DNA from 2 places in the Micromonospora sp. NPDC049903 genome. Region 1 is predicted to be linked to the other one. Evidence: riboswitches for the same ligand, from Rfam matches in the RefSeq annotation. Region 1 holds a riboswitch; the other holds the start of a gene.
The links. A riboswitch is a leader RNA that binds a small molecule or an ion and turns the genes downstream of it on or off. The one in region 1 is predicted to bind thiamine pyrophosphate.

Region 1 (12,067 bases):
CTTCGACACCGTCGCCACCATCGTGCTCGACCTGCCGTGGGACACCGCCCGGCAGCGTCCGGTCCGCACCCTCTCCGGTGGACAGCAGAAGCGCTTCGCGCTCGAACTGCTGCTGCGCGGCCCGGAGGAGGTGCTGCTGCTCGACGAGCCGGACAACTTCCTCGACGTGCCCGGCAAGCGCTGGCTGGAGGCGCGGCTGCGGGAGTCCGCCAAGTCGGTGCTCTATGTCTCGCACGACCGGGAGCTGCTGGCGCACACCGCCGACCGGGTGGTCGCGGTGGAGGGCGGCAGCGCCTGGGTGCACCCGGGCGGCTTCGCCAGTTGGCACGAGGCGCGGGTGGCCCGCCACGCCCGCCTCGACGAGCTGCGCAAACGGTGGGACGAGGAGCACCACAAGCTGCGCGAGCAGATGCTGATGTACAAGCAGAAGGCGGCGTACAACTCGGACATGGCCTCCCGGTACCAGTCGGCGCAGACCCGGTTGCGCAAGTTCGAGGAGGCCGGGCCGCCGCCCGTACCACCGAAGGACCAGGACATCCGGATGCGGCTGGCCGGCGGCCGGACCGGCAAGCGGGCCCTGGTCTGCGAACAGCTCGAGATCGACGGCCTGACCTACCCGTTCGACCTGGAGGTCTGGTATGGCGACCGGGTGGCGGTGCTGGGCGCCAACGGCACCGGCAAGTCCCACTTCCTGCGCCTGCTGGCCCGAGGCGGCACCGACCCGGACCCGGCCAACGGTCCGGTCGACGGGGCGGCGGCGCTCGCGCCGGTGGCGCACGACGGGACGGCCCGGCTCGGTGCGCGGGTGCGTCCCGGGCACTTCTCGCAGACCCACGACCGGCCGGAGCTGATGGCGAAGACACTGGCCGAGATCCTGTGGCGGGGCGACGACCACCGCGCCGGCATGGACCGGCACGCGGCCATGGCCGCGCTCAGCCGGTACGAGTTGGCCGGGCAGGGCGACCAGCGATTCGGCACACTCTCCGGCGGCCAGCAGGCCCGTTTCCTGGTGCTGCTGCTGGAGCTGTCCGGGGCGACCCTGCTGTTGCTCGACGAGCCGACGGACAACCTCGACCTGGCCTCGGCCGAGGCGTTGGAGGCCGGGTTGGCCGCGTTCTCCGGCACCGTGCTGGCGGTCACCCACGACCGTTGGTTCACCCGGACCTTCGACCGCTTTCTGCTGTTCAGAGGTGACGGTGAGGTGGTGGAGACGCCGGAGCCGGTGTGGGAGGTCGGGCGATCGACATAGGGTTGATCTCGTGACTGAGATGACCTATCGCCGGTTGGGCGACTCCGGGCTCGTGGTGTCCGTCGTGGGGATCGGCTGCAACAATTTCGGCCGCAAACTCGACCTGGACGGCACCCGCGCGGTGGTCGACGCCGCCCTCGACGTCGGGATCAACTTCTTCGACACCGCCGACATCTACGGCGAGCCGCACGGCGCGTCGGAGGCCCAGCTCGGTGCGGCCCTCAAGGGCCGCCGTGACGACGTGGTGATCGGGACCAAGTTCGGCATGTCGATGGGTGGCGACAACGGACGGGACTTCGGCGTGCGCGGCTCGCGGCGGTACGTCATCCGGGCGGTGGAGGCGTCCCTGCGTCGCCTGGACACCGACTACATCGACCTGTACCAGTTCCACGAGCCCGACCCGGGCACCCCGATCGAGGAGACGCTCGCCGCCCTGGACGACCTGGTCCGGGCCGGCAAGGTGCGCTACCTGGGCAACTCCAACTTCGCCGGCTGGCAGATCGCGGACGCCGACTGGACGGCGAAGACCCGGGGGACCGCCCGCTTCGTCAGCGCCCAGAACCACTACAGCCTGCTCAACCGGGACGCCGAGATCGAGGTGCTGCCCGCCTGCGAGCGGTTCGGTCTCGGCATGCTGCCGTTCTTCCCGCTGGCCAACGGGCTGCTCACCGGCAAGTACAAGCGTGGCGAGGCGCCGCCGGCCGGCAGCCGCCTCGCCGGTGGCGGCCGATACGCCCAGCGGCTCGCCGCCGCCGACTGGGACACCATCGAGGGCATCGAGGCGTACGCCGCCGAGCGGGGGGTGTCGATGCTGCACGTGGCGATCGGCGGACTGGCCGCCCAGCCGGCGGTGACCTCGGTCATCGCCGGAGCCACCACGCCCGACCAGGTGCGCGCCAACGCCGAGGCGGGCAACTGGCAGCCGGGCGAGGTGGACCTCAAGGCGCTGCGCGCGGTGCTCGACCGGTAGGGGACAGCGCACGCGAAGGGGCCCCGCCCGGCGGACAGCCGGACGGGGCCCCGAGAACTCGCTGAGAGCGACCGGCAGTAGGACTGGCGGGGCTGCGGCGCGCCCTGGCACGTCGGCTGGCGGCGTTGTAGTCGTCGGCCATGCAACACCGGCATGGCCTCCTCCTCCGCCTTGCCATCCTCGGCCAGGACCCGCCTCGCCTCCACCGCCCTACTGCCGGTCGCTCTTACAACTTCCGGCCGGGCGCGAGCCGGGTGGGATCGCCACCCAGCCGTCCGGTGCCGGCGACGGACTCGCCGTCGTTGGCGCGTACGCCCGCCTTGCTGGCCGTGCCGCCGAGCCGGACGATCATGGCATCGGTGTCCCGGACCAGCACGTCCCGGATCTCCGCCTCACCGACCAGCGAGGCGTCGGCGGCCAGCCCTCGGAACGCGGTGAGCTGGTTGATCGCCCGCTGGTCGTTACCGGCCGCCTCCGCCGTACGGGCGTTGGAGAGCCGGTTCGACAACTGGGTGTGCGCCCGAGTGGAGAGCCGGCCCGTCGCCTTGAACCGGTCCAGCAGGTTCTGCATGTCCCGGAACGAGGTGGTGACGAAGAACCGGACCGTCGTGGTGGTGGCGTTGCCCGCCTTGTCGGTCGCGGTCACGGTCAACTCGTGCAGCCCCAGCGGCAGCTCGTACATCGCCTGGAGGGTGCCACTGACGTACGGGCGGTCGTCGAGCCGGCCGACCACGGTGGCGATCCCCGAGGTGGGGTCCACCGCCTGCCAGGACACCCGTACGTCCTGGCTGTCGCCGTAGAGCTGGCCGTCGGCGATGCCGGAGACCAGCAGCGTCGGCTTGGTGCCGTCGATCCGGACCACCGCCGACTTGAGCGTCTCGGCGTTGCCGACGTTGTCGGTGGCCCGGTAGAGCAGCTCGTGGGCCCCGTCGCCGCTGATCTCCACCGGCTCGGTGTACGGCGTCCAGTCGCCGCCGTCCAGCGACCACTCCAGCGACTTCACCCCGGACCCGGCGTCGGTCGAGGAGAGCACCACCGGAACGGTGCCGTCGTGCCAGCCCGCGTCGTTCGCCGGGGCGAACGCCGCGGTGCTGACCGGCGCGGTGGTGTCGATCCGGACGTCGACCGTCCGGGTCTCCTCCACGTTGCCGGCCTCGTCGACCGAGCGGAACCGCAGCTCGTGCTCACCGTCCCCGGAGACCGCCACCGGAGCCGTGTAGGCGGTCCAGGTGTCGGCGTCGTCGAGCTGGTACTCGGTGCGGGCCACCCCGCTGCCGCCCTCGTCGGTGGCGGTCAGCGTGACCGTCGTCGGGCCGGTGTACCAGCCCTCCACCGGCGTGCCGGCGACCTCGGCGGTGGTCACCGGCGCGGTGTCGTCGACCGTGCCGGTGCTCAGCCGGAAGTAGTCGAACGACACCTGCTTCGAGGCGGTCTGGTTGCCCCCGAGGGCGAACAGGCCCACCTTCGGGGTCGGCCCGACCGCCGCGTTGGTCAGCTCGGTCAGCGTCGTCCAGGTGTCCCCGTCCGCCGAGTACGACCCGGTCAAGGTGTCGCCGCTGCGAGCCAGCCGCAGGTGCCACACCGACTCGGTCAGGCCCTCCGCGCCGGGCTGCGGGTTCTGGATCACCCCGTCGATCTCGCTGCGCAACTCGATCCGTCGCGACACCGGCGAGCCGGCCTGGTTGTCGACGACGAAGTCGAACTTGACGTAGTTGTCGTCGTCGCCGTACACGATCAACCCGCCCTGCTGGTACTGCTCGTCCAGCAGGCTGCCGTCGACCTTCGTCTCCAGCGTCCAGTCGCCGTCCGGCGCGTTCTGCAGGATGAAGTTCGTCGGCCCGGTGTTGTCGGTGCCGTAGATGTCACCGTTGGGCACGTCGATGTGCAACGCCCCGTCGGCCACGAGGTATGCGGTGGCGTCCTCCCGGAGGATCGCGTTCCACCGGCACTTGTCCAGCGCCGCGCCGGTGAACTCGTCGGACGGGTCGACCGGTCCGGCCGGCTCGTCCGGCGTCACCTGGAACCAGTCGAACGCGGCGTCCACCACCGGCGCGGTGGTACCGCCGTTGAGGGCGAACAGACCGATCCGTGGGTTCTCGATGCCCTCCAGCGCCGCCGCCCGACCGACCGGGGTGAAGGTCAGCCCGTCGGACGAGAGCGCGGCGGTCAGGCTGGTGCCGTCGCTGCTGATCCGCAGGTGGACGGTGTCACCGGCCGGTGCCGCCGTGCTGTCGGCACCCTCGTTGCGAGGCGTACCCGCAGTCTCCCGGATGAACTCCACCCGTCGGCTGCCGTTGTAGAGCAGGTCCACCTTGGCGTAGTTGTCGTCGTCGCCGTAGACCAGCAGACCGGCCTGCTGGTAGTCGGCCGTCACCGGCAGGGTCACCTTGGTGGTCGCCGACCAGGCGCCCGACGGTGCCGGCTGGAGCACCAGGTTGGTGGCGTCGTTGCGGCTGCCGTACAGATCACCGGCCGAGGTGGGCAGGCGTAGCGCGCCGTCGCCGACGGACAGGAGCTGGTTCTCCCGCACCACGCTGGTCCAGCGCTCCCGGTCCAGGGTGGTGCCGCCGAAGTCGTCCGAGCGCGTGCCGACGCAGGAGGTGTTCGGCGCGTCGACCCGGACCGGCACGGTGGCGTACGAGAACGCGCCCCGGCTGTCCGTCACCGTCAGGGTGGCGGTGAAGTTGCCGGGCCGCTCGTACGTGTGCTCGGCCTGGAGCGTGTCGGCGGTGCCACCGTCACCGAAGTCCCACTCGTACGTCAGCGGGGTGTCCCCCTCGGGGTCCACGGCCGTGCCGCCGAACGCGATGGTGACCGGCGCGGTGCCGGTGCCCGGCGTGGCGGTGGCGGTGACCGTCGGCGGGGCGTTGTCGGTGACGCCCTTGCCGACGAAGTCCGCCCAGTTGACGTTGAACAGCGAGCCGGAGCCGCCGCTCGGGTGCCGGGCCACGAAGAACAGCGATCCACTCGCCGGCCCGGTGACCTCTGCGGTGACGTCGGTGTACGTCTGCCAGTCACCGGTGCCCGGAACGGTGGCCGTGGCGACCACCGGTCCGTCGACCGCGCCGGCCCGGACCTCGATCACACCGCCCTGAACGCCCGAGGAGGCGCGGAACCGGATCTCGTCGATCTCGGTCAGGTCGGCCGGGTCCACCGACCACCAGTCACCGTCCTCGATGAAGCTGATGTTCTCGCCGCCGCCCGCGGTGTCGCCGGTGGTCTCCCGCTGCACGCCGGGTTCACCGCCGCCGGTGCCGTCCGCGGTGCGGCCGGTGTCGCTGAAGTACTCGGCCTGCTTGCGCTTCGGCTGGAGGATCTCGATGATCCGGCCGGTCAGCGGGCTGGCGCCGCCGGAGCCACCCTTGTCGGTGTAGGTCGCCTCCAGGACGGTGAAGACGTCCGCCTCGGCGCCGTGCCCGGCGGCGAGCTGGGTCTGCACCGTGCCGCTGCACCCGGTGTGCTGCTCCAGCGGGTGCGCGTGCTCGTCGTGCCCGAGCAGCACCTGGAGCTGGACGTCGGCGCAGTCGATCTCGCCGTCCTCCGGGTCGGTCACCGTGATCGAGTACTTGACCTGGTCGCCCCAGTTGAAGAAGCCACCGTTGGGCGGGAACTCGATCTCCACCGTCGGCGCGGTGTTGCCCACGGTCACCGGGACGTTCGCCACCGCCGTACGGCCGTTGGGGTTGGTCACGGTGAGCTGGGCGGTGTAGTTGCCGGCCTCGGCGTACGTGTGGGTGGGGTTCGCCTCGGTGGAGGTGCCGCCGTCGCCGAACGCCCAGGAGTACGTCAGCACGCCGCCGTCCGGGTCACGTGACCCGGCACTGGAGAACTCGACCGTCAGCGGCGCCGGACCGGAGGTCGGCTCGGCGGAGGCCACTGCTATCGGGGCCCGGTCGCCGGCGATGTAGTCGATCCGGTAGACGCCGGAGTTGTCGTTGTTGCCGCCGAAGCCGCTGCCCCACTCGATCAGGTACATCGCGCCGTCGGGGCCGAACTCGAAGTCCATCGGCCTGATGAAGGTCATCCCGGTGAGCAACTGGTTGATGTCGACCAGTTCCTGCCCGTCGGCGCTGACCTGCATCGTGTACATCTTGGACTGGTTCCACTCGCCGAGCAGCGCCTTGCCGTCGTAGTACGCCGGCCACTTGCGGTCCGAGTCGAGGTCGGCGTCGTACCGGTAGACCGGGCCGCCCATCGGCGCGCCGCCGCCACCGATCTCCGGGAACCGGGGGTCACCCGCGTAGCCGTAGTCGACGGTGGCCGGGATGGCCGGCGGCAGGTTGGTCAGGCCGGTGTTGTTCGGCGAGTTGTTGACCACGGCGGCGCAGTCGAACTTCGGCCCGCTCGGGCCGGACGGGAACTGGTAGTCGTTGTACGCCTGGTTCCCGCCGTGGCAGTACGGCCAGCCGTAGTTGCCGGCCTCGGCCACGATGTTCCACTCGACCAGACCGGCCGGGCCACGGTTCGGGTTGGCCGAAGCGGCGTCCGGACCGTAGTCGGCGACGTAGAGGGTGTCGGTGGCCGGGTCGATGCCGATCCGGAACGGGTTGCGGAAGCCCATGCCGTAGATCTCCGGCCGGGTCTTCTCGGTGCCCGGCGGGAACAGGTTGCCCTCCGGGATGGTGTACGTCCCGTCGTCCTCCGGGTGGATCCGCAGGACCTTGCCCCGCAGGTCGTTGGTGTTGCCGGAGGTGCGCTGCGCGTCGTAGTCGGCACGGCCCGGCCGCTCGTCGATCGGCGTGTACGCGTCCGACTGGAACGGGTTGGTGTTGTCGCCCGTGGCCAGATAGAGGTTGCCGGCCGAGTCGAACGTCATGGTGCCGCCCGCGTGGCAGCAGGTGTTGCGCTGGGTGTCGACCGTCAGGACGACCTTCTCGGAGGCCGCGTCGATCGCGTCACCGCTCACCGTGAACCGGGACAGCACGTTGCGCGCCACCCCGTCGTTGGGCACGTAGTAGAGGTAGACCCAGTTGTTGGTGGCGAAGTCCGGGTCGAGGCGGATGCCGATCAGCCCGTCCTCGTTGCCGGTGAAGACGTCGAGGTCGATGGCGGTGACCGTGTTGCCGGTGTCCGGCTTGACGATCTGCACCCGGCCGTCGCGCTCGATGTAGAAGACCCGGCCGTCCGAGGCCACGTCCAGCTCCATCGGGTTGCTGGTGTTGCTGTCCAGCGTCACCTTCTCGAAGCTGGCGGTCAGCGAGGCGCCACAGTCGGCGTCCTGCACCCCGGCTGCGGTCCGGATGCCGCCGAGCAGGTGGCCGAGGAACTGCGGCTCCGCGTACGACTCGTTGGTGTGGCCGCCACCGGTGTACCAGGCCCGGCCGCCGTCGTAGTCCTGACACCAGGCGATCGGGTGGTCGTGACCCATCGCGCCGGAGCCGGGGGAGTAGCTGGTCTCGTCCAGCGTGGCCAGCACGTGCACCTTGCCGCGCGGGTTGGTCCGGTAGTTGTACCACTCGTCGAACCGGGACCAGCGATCCGGCAGATCCGCCGTGGACGGGTGGGCCGGGTCCTCCACCTTGACCGTGGCCTGCTGGTTGGCCGGGTGGCTGTTGAAGTACGCCCCGACCAGACCGCCGTACCACTCCCAGTCGTACTCGGTGTCGGAGGCGGCGTGGATGCCGGCGTATCCGCCACCGGCCCGGATGTAGCGCTCGAACGCCGCCTGCTGGTCGGCGTTGAGCACGTCACCGGTGGTGGAGAGCCAGATCACGGCCTGGTATCCGGCGAGGTTCTGGTCGGTGAAGGCGGTGCTGTCCTCGGTGGCGTCGACGGTGAACCCGTGTTCCGCGCCGAGCTGCTGGATGGCGGCGATGCCGACCGGGATCGAGCCGTGCCGGAAGCCTGCGGTCTTGGAGAAGACCAGCACCGAGAACGGGTCGGCGTCGGCCTGCGGCGCCGGTGCCTGGGCGACCGGGACGGTCCGGGCGGGGGCGGCCTGGGCGGCGGGTGCACCGGCGAGCGTGGTCGCGGCCAGTCCGAGGGTGAGAAGGGTGGCGGTCATGGGCACGCGCATACGGCGTGGTCGGAACACTCCGGTCTCCTTGATCCTTGCCGGACAGGGGTCGCGGGGGCCGGCTCGCCGAAGACCGTCCCTGATGGAGCCGCAGCCGGAGGGCCGTGCCAGGGCTTCCGTTGCGGCATTATGTCGAATCGCTGAACAAATTAATTCCGCTGAATCGATCCATGGCAAGGTCTCGATGGATAACGTTTCGGCATCGGTGGGCTGTAATTACCGTTTATATGTACGAAGCACGCGTTCCACCGATGAAAGGAGGGGTCCCCTGCTAACGCCTGCGGTATAGGAAGGGACCCCTGCTAACACCTGAGGCAGAGCCGTCGTCCCTGCGGGACGCACCTTGGCAGGTCAGCGGATCTGTCGTACGGTGGCCACGCAAGTGACCCACGGGAGCCCGGTCGACCGGGCTGAGAGGGGGGCTGTGAGCCCCCGACCGTCGAACCTGATCCGGGTAATGCCGGCGCAGGGAGGAGAGTTGCCGTGCCGTCCCTGGGACGACTGCATCTGATCACCGACACCCGGCCCGGGCGGGATCCGCTCGCCGTGCTCCGGGCCGTACTCCCGGTGGCGCGTACCGAACTGCTGGTGCAGGTCCGGGTGGAGGACTCCGCCACCGACCGCGAGGCGTACGACCTGACCCGACGGGTGCTCGCCCTCTGCGCGCCGTACGCGGTCGAATGCCTGGTCAACGACCGGCTGCACGTGGCGTTGGCCACCGGTGCGGCCGGTGGCCACGTCGGTGCGGACGACCTGCCGGTCGCGGCGGCGCGGCAGGTGCTCGGCCCGGCCGCCGTGCTGGGCGCCACCGCCCGCGAACCGGCGACGGCAGCCGAGGCCGTCGGTGCCGGTGCGAGCTACCTGGGCGTCGGACCGTGCCGGGCCACCACCACCAAGGACGGGCTGCCGCCGGCGATCGGCGTCTCCGGGGTACGGGCGGTGGCCGAGGCGGTCACCGTGCCGGTGATCGCCATCGGCGGGGTGACGGCGGCGGACGTGCCCGCGCTGCGCGCCGCCGGGGCGTACGGGGTGGCGGTGGTCGGTGCGCTCTCCGCCGCAGCCGATCCCGCGCGCATCGCGGGCGAGCTGATCGGGGCGTTGACGTGTTAGCAGGGGACCCTTCCTATACCGCAGGCGTTAACAGGGGGCCCTTCCTTCCCCCCGACCTTGCGGTGGTCGGTGGGGGGCCGATCGGGCTGGCGATCGCCTGGCGTTGCGCGGCGCGCGGGTTGCGGGTGGTCGTGCACGATCCCGCGCCGGGCTCGGGTGCCTCGCACGTCGCCGCCGGGATGCTCGCGCCGGTGGCCGAGGCGTACTTCGGCGAGCACGAGCTGACCGCCCTGCTCACCGAGTCGGCCGCCCGCTGGCCGGCGTTCGCCGCCGAGCTGACCGAGGCGACCGGCGCCGACATCGGCTACCGCACCGAGGGCACGCTGATGGTCGGGCTGACCGCAGACGACCTCGCCGAGGCGCGTCGACTCTGGGCGTACCAGCAGGAACTGGGGTTGCCGGTGACGCCGCTGCGCCCCTCGCAGCTCCGCGACCGTGAGCCGGCGCTCGCCGTCCGGGTCCGGGGCGGCGCCCTCGCCGCCACCGATCACCAGGTCGACCCGCGCCGGCTGGTGCCGGCGCTGCGGCTCGCCGCCGAGCGGGCCGGTGCGACGCTGGTTCCCGAGCCGGTGCGGACCCTGGCCGACGTCGGCGCCCGGGTGACCGTGGTCGCCGCCGGCTGCGGGTCGGCCGCGCTCACCGGGCTACCGGTCCGCCCGGTCAAGGGCCAGGTGTTGCGGCTGCGCGCGCCCGACGGCGGTCCGCCGGGCTTCCGGCACGTGATCCGGGGGTACGCCGACGGCGAGCACGTCTATCTGGTGCCCCGCGCCGACGGCGAGGTGGTGGTCGGGGCGACCGTCGAGGAGCGCTCCGACCTGGCGGTCGGTGCCGGTGCGGTGCTGCGGCTGCTGCGGGCCGCGATCGACCTGCTGCCGGAGCTGGCCGAGTACGACCTGGTGGAGGCGATCGCCGGACTGCGCCCCGGCACCCCGGACAACGCCCCGATCCTGGGTCCGTTGCCGGGCCGGCCGGACGTGCTGGTCGCCACCGGCCACCACCGGCACGGGATCGTGCTCACCCCGGTGACCGCCGACCTGATCGCCGACCTGGTGACCGGCGGTTCCCCCGACGCGATCGGCAGCCCGTTCCGCCCCGAACGCTTCGTCGCCGTCGGATCGGGCGAGGGCTTCGGCGCGTCCGGCGACGCCACCCGACCCACTCAGTAAACGGAGGAGTCCTGATGGAGTTGACGGTGAACGGTGTCGGGCGCAGCGTGCCGGACGAGGTCACGGTCGCCGAGCTGGTCCGGGACGTGACCCCGCAGCAGCGCGGCGTGGCGGTGGCGGTCAACGGCGAGGTGGTGCCGCGTACCGACTGGCCGGCGACGGTGCTGCGGGGCGGCGACCGGGTCGAGGTGCTCAGCGCCGCCCAGGGTGGGTGAGCGGGATGGACCGCACACCGTCGATCGACGGGCACGAGACGGACTCCGGGACGAAGGGCTTCGAGCTGGGCGGCGTCCGGTTCTCATCCCGGCTGGTCCTCGGCACCGGCGGAGCCGCCAACCTGCACGTGTTGGAACAGGCCATCCGCGCCTCCGGCACCGAGCTGGTCACGCTGGCGCTGCGTCGGGTGGACACCGTCGCGGTCGGCTCGGGCGGCCTGCTCGACCTGCTGGACCGCTGTGGCGTACGCCTGCTGCCGAACACGGCCGGCTGCTACACCGCCGGTGAGGCGGTGAAAGTGGCCCGGCTGGCCCGGGACGCGTTCGACACCGACTGGGTCAAACTGGAGGTGATCGGCGACGAGCGCACGCTGCTGCCCGACGGGGTGGAGTTGCTGCGCGCCGCCGAGGAACTGGTCGACGACGGGTTCACCGTGCTGCCGTACACGTCGGACGATCCGGTGCTGGCCCGGCGGCTGGCCGACGTGGGCTGCGCGGCGGTGATGCCGGCCGGCGCGCCGATCGGTTCCGGGCTGGGCGTCAACAACCCGCACCACATCCGGCTGATCCGTCAGGACGTGACGGTCCCGGTGATCCTGGACGCGGGCATCGGCACCGCCTCGGACGCGGCCCTGGCCATGGAGCTGGGCTGCGACGCGGTCCTGCTGGCCAGCGCCGTCACCCGAGCCGCGGACCCGGTCGCGATGGCCACCGCGATGCGGTACGCGATCGAGGCGGGCCGCCTCGCGTACGGCGCGGGACGAATTCCGCGTCGCTTCCACGCGCTCGCCTCCACCCCCGACGACGGTCGACCCGACCTGTGACCCGCCACCTCGCCGATCTTGGTGCGAAACCGACCCTCCAGAGGCCGTTTCGCACCAAGATCCAACCGGTCTCGGGTGTGGTGCTGCTGACGGATCGCCGGGCGGTGCGGGGGGACCTGTGCGATGCGGTGGCGCAGGCGGTGGCCGGGGGAGTGCGGTGCGTCATGCTGCGCGAGAAGGACCTGCCGCGTGCCGAGCGCCTGGTGCTCGCCGCCGAGCTACGACCGATCCTGGCCGAGGCGGGCGGCATCCTGATCGTGGCCGGCCCCGACCCACTCCTGCCCGAGACCGAGCCCGCCCCACGGATCCCCAGCACCTTCGGCGGGGCATTCGTCGCGCTCCACCTTCCGGCCGCCGGTCCGTACCCGCCACCCGTCGCCGACCTGGTCGGCCGCTCCTGCCACGACGAGGCGGAGCTGGACCGACTCACCACCGAGGACTACGTGACCCTGTCACCGGTCTTCCCCACCCGCAGCAAACCCGGCTACGGCCCACCGCTGGGCCCCGACGGTCTGGC
Region 2 (12,067 bases), on a different contig from region 1:
GTGGGTTGTTGGCCCTTGCCGACCGCGAGGGTCGGCAGCCAGCGGGCATAGAACGCGCCCGCTCGCGCGCCGGCCCTGGCCTTGCGCGCCAGTCCGGCGTCGGGGTCGATGATGTCCCCGGCCACGGAGAGGTGCGCGTCCACCGCCTCGCGGGCGATCAGCAGGTGCATGATCTCGGTGGAGCCCTCGAAGATCCGGTTGATCCGCAGGTCCCGCAGCATCTGCTCGACGGCGGCCGGCCGCTCCCCTCGGGCGGCCAGCGAGTCGGCGGTCTCGTATCCCCGGCCGCCCCGGATCTGGACCAGCTCGTCGGCGATCCGCCACGCCATCTCGCTGGCGTAGAGCTTCACCAGCGCCGCCTCGATCCGGATGTCGTTGCGGTCGTCGTCGGCGAGCAGGCAGCAGAGGTCCAGCATGGTCTCCATGCCGTACGTGGTGGCGGCGATGAAGGACAGTTTCTGCGCGACCGCCTCGTGTTCGCCGACCGGCCGTCCCCACTGGACCCGCTCGGCGGACCACTCGCGGGCCACGTGCAGCGCCCACTTGCCGGCGCCCACGCACATCGCCGGCAGCGACAGTCGACCGGTGGTCAGGGTGCTCAGCGCGATCCGCAGGCCCTTGCCCTCGCCGCCGATGACGTTCTCGTTGGGCACGAAGACGTCGTGGAAGCGGGTCAGGCTGTTCTCCAGGCCACGCAGGCCGACGAACTCGTTGCGGCGCTCGACGGTGATGCCCTCGGCGTCGCCGTCGACCACGAACGCGGTGATGCCGCCCCGACGTCCCTCGGTCTTCGGCACCCGGGCCATCACCACGAGTTGGGTGGCCACGGTGCCGTTGGTGGCCCACAGCTTCACGCCGTTGATCCGGTAGCCGGTGCCGTCCGGGGTCGGCTCGGCGGTGGTGCCCAGCCGGGCCGGGTCGGAGCCGACGTCCGGCTCGGTGAGCAGGAACGCGGAGACCTCGCCGGCCGCCAGTCGGGGCAGGAAGCGCTGCTTCTGCTCCTCGGTGCCGAACATCTTGAGCGGTTGCGGCACACCGATGGACTGGTGTGCCGAGAGCAGCGCGCCGATCGCCGGGCTGACCGAGCCGACCAGCATCAACGCTCGGCAGTAGTGCAGGTTGCTCAGCCCGAGTCCGCCGTACTCCCGACCGATCTTCATGCCGAACGCGCCGAGTCCGGCCAGGCCCTGGAACACCTCGTCGGGGATGCGGGCGTCGCGCTCGATGGCTGCGCCGTCCACCTCGGAGGCGACGTACGCGCGCAGCCGGGCGAGGAACTCACCGGCGCGTTCGTCCTCCGCGGGATCCGGCCGGGGCCAGGGGTCGATCAGGTCGAGCCGGAGCCGACCCAGGAAGAGTTCCTTGCCGAAGCTCGGTCGGTCCCAGGTGTCCTGTCGGGCCGCCTCGGCGACCTGGCGGGCCTCCTTTTCGGACACCTGCTTCTCGGACGACACGCGACCCGCCGCACCGGGCGGCGGGTCGATGTCCTGGTGGTCGTTGGCGGGTGGACGGTCGTTCTCGGCGATGGCCACGGCAACCCCCGGGAGCTGGATCCGGCATTCGGACTGTTCCGCCTGCTCGGCAGGCTACCCACGTGGTGTTACCCAGCGGTAGTCACGGTTATCCATCGCCGGACCGGCCCCGCGCGGAGCCGGATCCCGCCCCGCCCCGACCGTTCAGCCCGGGGAGAGCCCGCTCGGGTCGTCCTCGTCGTCGATGTCGTCGTCACCCCAGTTGCGGCGGCTGAACGGCAGGATCATCCAGAACGTGAGGAACCACAGGCCGGTGACCGCACTGAGCAGGAAGGCGATCGGCCGGGCGAGCACGAAGTCGGTGATCAGCAGTACCGAGCTGACCATCGCGACCAACATGAAGGCGAGACCGGCGCTGGCCATCTTGTGGGCGAACTGCACCAGCTCCGGCTTGCGGCCCTGACGGAACAGTGCCCGGTGGAACGCCACCGGTGAGATGATCATCGCGGTGGCGCCGGCCGCCGCGATCAGCGCGACGACGTAGACGTCGCGCTGGAATTCTGTGGTACGCGTGAAGCCGTTACTGAACGGCAGGGTGAGTAGGAAGGCGAAGAGGATCTGTACGCCGGTCTGCGCGACCCGCAACTCCTGAAGCAGGTCAGCGAAGTTCCGCTGCCATCGCTGCTTCTCGGTCTCCTTGGACACCGCGAACCTCCGAGGGAACACGCTCCACCCGGTCGGAACCCCCGACCGGCGGAACGCAGATGCCCCGCCGTGCACCACCCGAAACCGACTCAGGAACCGCGCCGGATCCGCCCTGCATAACGGGCCTCCAGCGCGTCGTTGTGCGCGTCGCCACCGGCGATGTTGGCCGACAGGTAGACCGGCGGCTGCTCGTCGGCGGCCAGCAGCCGGGCCACCACCTCGACCACGATCTGCTGGGCCAGCAACGCCGCCGTGATCGAGGAGACCGCACCCACCGCACCGCCGGACGGCAGCGGCAGGGTCGCGTCCCCGTACGGGGCGCCGTTGTCCAGCACCACGTCGGCGAAGTCGGCGAGCTTGCGCCCGGACGGGTGCCGGGACTCCATCCGGGCCGAGTGCTGGGCGGAGGTGATCGCCACCAGCGGATGGCCCCGCGCCACGACCAGCGAGGCGAACTCCACCATCGCCCCGTTCACTCCCGAGTTCGAGGCGAGCACGAAGACGTCACGCGGGCCGGTCGGGGCGAGGTCGTAGAGCCGGTGCGCGACCGACGGGTCCCGCTCCAGTTTCGGGCCCAGCACGTCGACCGGCTCCCCACCGTGCAGCACCAGGTCCCGCAGGGCGATCCGGTTCGTCGGCACCAACCCACCGGCCCGGCCGGCGATCTCCATCGCCAGGGCCTCCGAGTGACCGGTGCCGAAGGCGTGCACCACCCCGTCGGCGCGGATCGCCTCGGCGATCAGGTCGGCCGCCCGGCCCACCTGCTCCCGCTGGCTGGCCGCCACTCGGGTCATCGTCGCGGTCACCTCGGCCAGGTAGCCCTCGGCACTCACCGTCATGCTCTCTCCCGCCTCCCTCGGATCGCCGCCGCCGACGACCCCACCCAGCTTCCCGCACGGCCCAGTCGTCTTGCCGGTCGGTCCGGACGCTCTCAGACCGACGAGGCGCTTCCGCTGCAACGCCGGCAGGTGGGCGTCGGCGCTCAGGCGGTCGGGCGGGCGCGGGACAGGATCGCCTCGGCCAGCGGCGTCGGCGCCTCGTCCGGGATCCAGTGGCTGACGCCGGACAACTCGACGAGGCGGTAGTCGCCGCTCACGTGTGCGGCGCAGGCCTGCGCAGCGGTCCGTCCGATGGCGACGTCGCGGTCGCTCCAGACGAAGGTGGTCGGCACCGACACCGGGCCGACCGCCGCCAGCTCGGCGCGGGACATCGCCCGGTACCAGTTCAGCGCCGCGGTGAGCGCGCCCGGCTCGCGCAGCGGATCGGCGTACGCGGCGACCCGGGCGTCGTCGCCGACGTCGCGCAACAGCCGCCGCAACCCGAGCGCGTCGAGGGCCAGCAGCGTCTTCTCCGCCACGCCCGCCTTCCGGAACAGCAGCATGTACGCCGAGCGCGCCTTCTGCTGCGGGTCGTTGGCCAGCGCGTGCGCCATGGCGGCCGGGTGCGGCACGGAGACCGCGGTGAGCGTACGCACCCGGTCGGGGTGGCCGGCGGCGAGCGCCCAGGCGACGATGGCACCCCAGTCGTGGCCGACCACGTGCGCCCGCGTCACGCCGAGCGCGTCGAGCACCGCCACCGCGTCGGCGACCAACTCCCCCAGCCGGTACGCCGCCACCTCGCTCGGCCGCGCCTGCGGCGAGTAGCCCCGCTGGTCCAGCGCGTACGTGCGCAGGCCCGCCCCGTGCAGGACGGTCGCCACCTCGTCCCACTCGCCGGAGTTCTGCGGGAAGCCGTGCAGCAGCAGCACCGGCTCACCCGACTCGGGGCCACCGGGGTGGATCTCGAACCGCAGACCTCGGGCGTCGACGTGCATGCCCGGAACGCTACTCGTACTGGCGCTTGGGCACCGGCACCTGCCGCCACGACTCGATCTCCAGGTACGGGATCTCGGCGTCGTTGACCGGGTCCCGACCGATCCGGTCGCTGTACCGGCCGACCACCTCGACCCAACTGTCGTTGGGCAGCCCGACCGGCACGTCACCGGTGAGCCCGAGTTTGATCGGCCGCCCGTCGGCGGCGCAGCAGGAGAGCACCATCCGGGCCAGGATCGGCTCGCCACCGGCGCCGGTGGCCAGGAACCCGGTGAGGACCACCCGCCGGTCGCCGATCGAGGCGCCCCGGTCGAACAGCGCCCGGGAGGCGTAGTCGAGCACGCTCACCTGCACCGGATCGCCCTCGGGCAGCGGCGGATAGTCGGACTCCCGAGGGGCGTTCAGCGCGGTGCCGGCCTGCCCCGCCGCGTACGACCCGAGGGCCGGCGGGGCCACCAGCAGCAGTCCGAGCACGGGCAGGATGAGCAGCCAACCGATCCGGGGTTCGTGGTGGCCGTGTCCGTGACCGTCGTGCTCGTCGTGGTCGGCCGTCACCGTGGCGCCACCGCTCGCCGGGCCGGTGGACCCGCCGGTCGGGGCCGTCGCACGGGGCACGGAGGGCCGCAGTTCGTGCCAGAGGGTCATCACCGCGGCGACCACCAGCAGCAGACCGGCGGCGATCAGGAAGGGACGCAGTCCCTCCTTGACGTAGCGCAGATAGAGGTCGGTGACGCTGGCCCGGATCACCGCACCGCCGAGCAGCAGCAGGATCACCGCTTGTGCCTGTCGGTTCACAGCAGCACCATCCCGACTCCGGTGGCCACCAGCAGGGCGACCGCGAACGTGGCCGGCGCGAACCGGAAGGCGAACCGCCGGCCGAAGACACCGGCCTGCATCGAGATCAGCTTGAGGTCGACCATCGGCCCCACCACCAGGAAGACCAGTCGGGACGTGAGGGAGAACTGCGACAGCGAGGCCGCCACGAAGGCGTCCGCCTCGGAACAGAGCGAGAGCAACACGGCGAGCAGTGCCAGCGCCAGGATCGACAGCCAGGCGTTGTCGGCCAGGGTCTGGAGCCAGCGCTCCGGCACCAGCACGTTGATGCTGGCGGCGGCCATCGCACCGAGCACCAGGAAGCCACCGGCGTGGGTGACGTCGTGCCGGACGGCGGCCCAGAAGGCCCGGCTCCGCCGCGGGTCGTCCAGCTCCGGGCGGCGCGGCATCTTGATCCACTCGGTCCGACCGAGCCGCAGCCAGAGCCAACCCATGATCATTGCCACGACCAGACTGGCGACCCCCCGAGCGAGGACCATCTCGGGGTTGTTGGGGAAGGCGACGGCGGTGGCGACCAGCACGATCGGGTTGACCGCCGGTGCGGCCAGCAGGAACGCCAGCGCGGCCGCCGGGGTGACGCCCCGACGGATCAGCGACCCCGCGATCGGCACCGATCCGCACTCGCAGCCCGGCAGCACCACCCCGGCCGCGCTGGCCGCCGGCACCGCCAGCGCCGGGTGCCGGGGCAGCGCCTTGGCCCAGAACGACCGGGGTACGAAGACCGCGATCACGGCGGAGAGCAGGATGCCGAAGACCAGGAACGGCACCGCCTGCACCATGATCGAGACGAACACCGTGGTCCATGTCTGGATGCGGGGATCGTCCAGCGCCCCGGCCAGCGGGTCCCGAAAGATGATCAGCAGGACCAGCAGGCCCGCCAGGATCTCCACCGAGCCGATCCGGTCACCGAGCCAGCGCCGGGGCGGCTCGCCGCCGCCCGGTCGGGCCGGTCGCTCCTCGGTGGCCACGCCCGTCGGACGGCCCTCCGGTTCACCGGCCGGCGCGGCATGGTCCGTGTCTGTGCTCACCCTGTCGCCTCTCGGCCCTCGTGGATCGGCGGCCTGAGATTACCGTCCGGAGCCGATGACGTCGATGGATGTCACGAAACCGGGCGGGTTCCGGCGCGCGCCGACCACCGCCGGAACGCCCGTCGTCGGCACCCGGCATGACCTGCGTAGATCACATTGTCCGTCGATCTTCGAAGGTGTTAGCGTCGGCGGGACAACACCACCTCCGACAGGGGAGCGCACAGCGCTGAGAGTGCGGGTCCGCCCGCAGACCCTCCGTACCTGATCTGGGTAATGCCAGCGCAGGGAGTTCGGTCCACCTCCAGCCCGCCACGGCCCGGCCACGCCGGACGCGGCGGTGCGTCTTGCCTGGTTCGACACTGGACTGGGAGCACTCATGAGCCAACCGACCACCACCCGGTGGCGCACCGTCGACATCGTCGTGGCTGCGGTGATCGCCGTCGGCTTCGGTGTCATCTTCTGGGCCTGGGGCCTGCTCTGGCGGGCGGTCGACCCGGCCTTCGCCTTCTTCCCGGCCAGCCAGGCCGTCATGTACGGCGTCTGGCTGGTGCCGGCGGTGCTCGGCGGGCTGGTGATCCGCAAGCCGGGTGCCGCGCTGTTCTGCGAGGCGGTCGCGGCGACCGTCTCCGCGCTGCTGGGCTCCGAGTGGGGCGGTGTCACCATCGTCCAGGGCCTGCTCCAGGGCCTCGGCGCGGAACTGGCCTTCGCCGCCTTCCGGTACCGCTCGTTCCGGCTGCCGACGGCACTGCTGGCCGGCGCGATGACCGGCCTCGGCGCCGCCCTGTTCGACTTCTTCACCTGGAACGCCGCGTACGAACTGGGCACCTACCGCATCCCGTACGCGCTGCTCACCGTGCTCAGCGCCACCGTGATCGCCGGTGCCGGCGGCTACGCGCTCACCAAGGCGCTCGCCGGCACCGGCGTCCTGGACCGCTTCCCCGCCGGTCGCGAGCGGAACCTGGTCTGACCACGCCCGGTGGAGCCGGCCCGACCGGCTCCACCGGGCCACCGACGGGTCGGGCACGAGAGACGGGGGTGGCGGGTGGGTGAGGTACGGCTGCGCGGCTTCGGCTGGCGCCACGCCGGGCGGCGCGCCTGGGCGGTACGCGGCGTGGACCTACGGGTACGCCGAGGCGAACGGGTACTGCTGCTCGGGCCCTCCGGCGCCGGCAAGAGCACCCTGCTCGCCGCGCTGGCCGGGCTGCTGCCGGAGGACTCCGGTGAGCAGGAGGGCACCATCGAGATCGACGGCCGCCCACCGGCCGAGACCCGCGAGCGGGTCGGCATCGTCTTCCAGGATCCGCAGTCCCAGCTCGTCATGGCCCGCAGCGGCGACGACGTCGCGTTCGGGCTGGAGAACCGGGGCGTACCCGCCGGGCAGATCTGGCCCCGGGTGGACGAGGCGCTGCGTCGGGTCGGCTTCCCGTACCCCCGGGACCGCCCCACCGCGGCGCTCTCCGGCGGCGAACAGCAGCGGCTCGCCCTGGCCGGAGTGCTCGCGCTCCGCCCCGACCTGCTGCTGCTCGACGAGCCCACCGCCAACCTCGACCCGGCCGGGGCCGACCTGGTCCGCGCCGCCGTAGGCCGCGCGGTCGACGACGACACCACCCTGATCCTGGTCGAACACCGGGTGGCCGACGCCCTGCCGCTGGTCGACCGGGTGGTGGTGCTCGACGCCGGTGGCGGCGTCCGCGTCGACGGCCCGCCGGAGACCGTCTTCGCCACGCACGGCGACGCCCTCGCCGCCGACGGCGTCTGGGTGCCCGGCCACCGGCTCCCGAACCGCCGGGCCACCACCGGTCCCGGCGAGGTGTTGCTCACCGCCGACCGGCTCGGCCAACCACCCCGGCTGGCCGCCACCGACCTGGCGGTACGCGCCGGTGCGGCACTCGCCGTGCTCGGCCCCAACGGCGCCGGCAAGTCCACCCTCGCGGTGCTGCTCGGCGGGCTGCTCAAGCCGGGCACCGGGCGACTGCTGGCCGGCGTCGAGCTGGCCGGGGCCGACGCCCGCACCCCACCGCACCGGTGGCGGGCACCCGCGCTGGCCCGCCGGATCGGCTCGGTGTTCCAGGACCCGGAGCACCAGTTCGTCACCGGCACGGTCTTCGACGAACTGGCGCTCGGCCCCCGGCGTACCGGCGCCACCGAGACGGAGGTACGCCGACGCGTCGACGAGCTGCTGCACCGACTGCGGTTGGACCGGCTGGCCGGCGCGAACCCGTACACCCTCTCCGGTGGCGAGGCGCGGCGGCTGAGCGTGGCGACCGCCCTGGCCACCGCGCCCCGGCTGGTGATCTGCGACGAGCCCACCTTCGGCCAGGACCGGCGCACCTGGCGGGAGCTGGTGGACCTGTTCGCGGAGCTACGCGACGCGGGCCACGCCCTGGTGACGGTCACCCACGACGCCGAGTTCGTCGCCGCGCTCGCCGACCGGACGCTGACGCTGACGCCCGCACCGGCTCCCGCCGCCCCGTCGTCGGCGTCTTCTCCGGCGGGGTACCGATGATCGACCTGGAACCGGTCGCCCGGCCGGACGCGCCGCTGGCCCGGCGTAATCCGGTGGCCAAGCTGGCGGCGGCGCTGCTGTTCGCGTTTCCGCTGCTGGCGACGCTGGACCCGGTCGCACCGGCGATCGCGATCGCGGTCGAGTTGGCGGTCCTGCCGCTGTTCGGCGTGCGCTACCGGGTGCTGTTCCGTCGGGTGTGGCCGTTGCTGGTGGCCGCCGTGGGCGTCCTGGTCACGCTGGTGCTCTTCGCCGCGGACCGCTCGGGCCGGGTACTGCTCGACGCCGGACCGGTCGTGGTCACCTCGACGGTGCTGCTCACCGCGCTCGGCCTGGTGCTGCGCCTGTTCGCGGTGGCCCTGCCCGGCGTGATCGTCTTCGCCACCACCGATCCCACCGACCTGGCCGACGCGCTGGTGCAGAACGCCCGCGCACCGGCCCGCTTCGCGATCGGTGCGCTGGCGGCGTTCCGGCTGCTGCCGCTGCTCGGGCAGGAATGGCAGATGATCGTCATGGCCCGGCGCGCACGCGGGGTGGAGGCGGGACGCAACCCGGTGGCGAAGCTACGGCTCTTCGTGTCCACCGCGTTCACGCTGCTGGTCGGCGCGATCCGCCGGGGCACCCGGCTGGCGGTCGCGATGGACGCGCGCGGCTTCGACGCCGGGGTACCGCGTACCGTCGCCCGCCGGCAGCATTTCGGTGCCGCCGACTGGCTGCTGGTCGTCGTCGCGACGGCGTTGGCCGTCGCCGCGTTGGGCGTCAGCGTCGCGCTCGGCACCTTCCGGCCGCTGATCGGCTGAACCCTACGACCGTGGTGGGTAGATCTGTTGTCGCTCCAGCGACAACAGATCTACCCACCTGCCGTTTACACGGGACGCACCCGTCGATCAGCCACACCCACGCCTCGATCAGCCACGCCCGCGCCGGGCGAGGAGAACAGCCCCCTGCGCGGCATAGCGTCGGTCACGCTGCGCGGTACACCGCCGGTCAGCCACCCGACGCGGCAAACCACCGGCCAGGCTGGGCGGCAAACCGCCGGCCAGGCGGGCCGGACCGGCCAGGCGGACCGGGCCGGTCAGCTCCGCCGGAAGGCGTACTGCCGAGCCGCACCGGCACGCTGCGGACGGCCGGAGTCATACCCCTTGCCGCGACGGGTCACCGTCGGGCCGGTCGTCCGCGCGACTTGTGCTCGCGGCACCTCACGGTCTTCGGAGCGATCCGGCATGGACGGGTCAAGCGGATCGCGCAGCGGAGCAAGCCCCGCCGAATCGCGCAGCGGGACAAGCCCCGCCGGGGAGTGCAGCGGAGCAAGCCCGGCCGGAGAGTGCAGCGCGGCCAGCGCTGTCGGGGCGTCGAGCCCCGGCGGCACGGCGAACCCGCCGGGTTGCGCCGGGAACTCCCGGCCGATTGGCGGAGTGAGAGCGTCGGTCGACGCGTCGAAGTCGGGCGGCGTCACCTCGGACACCCGGGCGGCGCCACGGGACTTCTTCGGTTTACGGCTGGCAGGCATCGGAGCCTCCTCGCTCGGCGGTGTCGGCGCGTACGCCATGCCACCGCCGTCGGTGGGGACCGCCGGTCGGCGGTCGGGCAGGATCAGCGGAAGCTCGCTCCGGAGCGGCCACGGAGAACGTCGCGACAACGGCGACGAGGAGGACGCGCGGACACCCGGGAGCGACGGGTCCACGGCGACAGGGGCGGCGGACCGGCTCGATGAAGCGGGTGTCAGTAGCGCATGCCCGCACGCTATCCGGCCGGTACGAGGAACGCATCCGAATTGTCGACGCCCCCGGTGGCGTGCGCTACGCGACCACCTGATGACCAGCGGTGGGGGGACGGCGCGGTCCTGGGGCCGGCCGCGATACCGTCGCAGCACTACAGGTAGACGGCGGAAGGTGGCGACGAGGATGGCGGATCGGGCTACGGCGCAGATCGGTGTGACCGGGCTGGCGGTGATGGGCCGCAACCTGGCCCGGAACCTGGCTCGCAACGGGTTCACCGTGGCGTTGCACAACCGCTCGCCGGAACGGACCCGGTCGCTGGTGGCCGAGCACGGCGACGAGGGCACGTTCGTCCCGACGGAGTCCCTGGCGGACTTCGTCGCCGCGCTGGAGCGCCCCCGTGCGGTGATCATCATGGTCAAGGCGGGCGGTCCCACCGACGCGGTGATCGACGAGTTGGTGCCGCTGCTCGAAGAGGGCGACATCATCATCGACTGCGGCAACGCGCACTTCGCCGACACCCGCCGCCGGGAGGAGGCGCTGCGGACCAAGGGCCTGCACTTCGTCGGCACCGGCGTCTCCGGTGGCGAGGAGGGCGCCCTCTGGGGGCCGAGCATCATGCCGGGCGGGTCGGCCGAGTCGTACCGCAAGCTCGGGCCGATCTTCGAGAAGATCGCCGCGCAGGTCGACGGCGAGCCCTGCTGCGAGCACGTGGGGCCGGACGGTGCCGGGCACTTCGTGAAGATGGTCCACAACGGCATCGAGTACGCCGACATGCAGCTCATCGCCGAGGCGTACGACCTGCTGCGGGCCGGTCTGGGCGCGACCCCGTCGGAGCTCGCGGAGATCTTCCGGGAGTGGAACTCCGGTGAGCTGGAGTCCTTCCTGATCGAGATCACCGCCGACGTGCTGGCGCACACCGACGCCGCCACCGGCGAGGCGTTCGTGGACGTGGTACAGGACCGGGCCGAGCAGAAGGGCACCGGCCGGTGGACCGTCCAGATCGCCCTCGACCTGGGCATCCCGATCACCGGCATCGCCGAGGCGACGTTCGCCCGGTCGCTCTCCGGCCACGTCGACCAGCGCGAGGCGGCGGTGCGGGCGTTCCCGGACTCCGGGGAGAAGTGGCAGGTCGCCGACCGCGAGGCGTTCATCGAGGACGTACGTCGGGCGCTACTCGCCTCCAAGATCGTGGCGTACGCGCAGGGCTTCGACCAGATCCGTGCCGGCAGCGCCGAGTACGACTGGAACATCGACCTCGGCGGCACGGCGAAGATCTGGCGGGGCGGCTGCATCATCCGGGCCCGCTTCCTGGACCGGATCAAGCAGGCGTACGACGAGCAGCCGGAGCTGCCCACGCTGCTGGTGGCGCCGTGGTTCGCGGACACCGTGCGTGACGGTGTGCCGAGCTGGCGGCGGGTGGTGGCCGAGGCGGCCCGGGTCGGCGTGCCGGCACCCGCGTTCGCCTCGTCGCTGGCCTACTTCGACGCGCTGCGCGCGCAGCGGCTCCCGGCCGCGCTCATCCAGGGCCTACGGGACAACTTCGGGGCGCACACCTACCGCCGTGTCGACCGCGACGGTTCCTTCCACACCCTGTGGGCCACCCCGGACCGCGCCGAGACCCCGGCCTGACCCCTTCGCGCCGTCCTCGGTGTAAGGAGGGGTCCCCTGCTATACACCAGGCGTTAGCAGGGGACCCCTCCTTACACGCACGCACGCACGACGCCGCCCCTGGCTTCACGTGGAGCCAGGGGCGGCGCTGTGTACGTCAGAAGAAGCGGCGACGCCGGGCCTTCTGCGGGCGGATCAGGTCCGCTCCCTGCGTGAGCAGGCGACTGGCCCGGGACGGGCCCCGCCGGGATTCCATCGAGTGGCTGAGCCGGCGGGCACCGGCGGCCGCCAACGGAACCGCAACGGCCATCACCGCCCACTGGGCAACACGCTTGCGCATCATGTGGGTTCACCTCCGTCAGTGGCTGCTGACGACACTGATACC

Region 2: another riboswitch for thiamine pyrophosphate. It lies ahead of ACIBO1_RS26690 (ECF transporter S component); the one in region 1 lies ahead of thiE (thiamine phosphate synthase).

Annotation. Positions count from the first base shown of each region.
Region 1 covers NZ_JBITKL010000002.1:109,410-121,476, reverse strand. Annotated here, with positions in the region: gene ACIBO1_RS05255 (ABC-F family ATP-binding cassette domain-containing protein) at 1-1,249, shown strand, start outside; gene ACIBO1_RS05250 (aldo/keto reductase) at 1,269-2,219, shown strand; gene ACIBO1_RS05245 (ThuA domain-containing protein) at 2,446-8,223, opposite strand; TPP riboswitch at 8,616-8,724, shown strand; gene thiE (thiamine phosphate synthase) at 8,719-9,345, shown strand; gene thiO (glycine oxidase ThiO) at 9,339-10,511, shown strand; gene thiS (sulfur carrier protein ThiS) at 10,526-10,726, shown strand; gene ACIBO1_RS05225 (thiazole synthase) at 10,732-11,550, shown strand; gene ACIBO1_RS05220 (thiamine phosphate synthase) at 11,610-12,067, shown strand, end outside.
Region 2 covers NZ_JBITKL010000024.1:67,438-79,504, reverse strand. Annotated here, with positions in the region: gene ACIBO1_RS26720 (acyl-CoA dehydrogenase family protein) at 1-1,484, opposite strand, end outside; gene ACIBO1_RS26715 (DUF6328 family protein) at 1,677-2,177, opposite strand; gene ACIBO1_RS26710 (sugar isomerase domain-containing protein) at 2,267-3,016, opposite strand; gene ACIBO1_RS26705 (alpha/beta fold hydrolase) at 3,160-3,990, opposite strand; gene ACIBO1_RS26700 (TIGR03943 family putative permease subunit) at 4,001-4,783, opposite strand; gene ACIBO1_RS26695 (permease) at 4,780-5,850, opposite strand; TPP riboswitch at 6,051-6,156, shown strand; gene ACIBO1_RS26690 (ECF transporter S component) at 6,227-6,817, shown strand; gene ACIBO1_RS26685 (ABC transporter ATP-binding protein) at 6,893-8,356, shown strand; gene ACIBO1_RS26680 (energy-coupling factor transporter transmembrane component T family protein) at 8,353-9,153, shown strand; gene ACIBO1_RS26675 (hypothetical protein) at 9,429-9,863, opposite strand; gene gndA (NADP-dependent phosphogluconate dehydrogenase) at 10,258-11,703, shown strand; gene ACIBO1_RS26665 (hypothetical protein) at 11,840-12,025, opposite strand.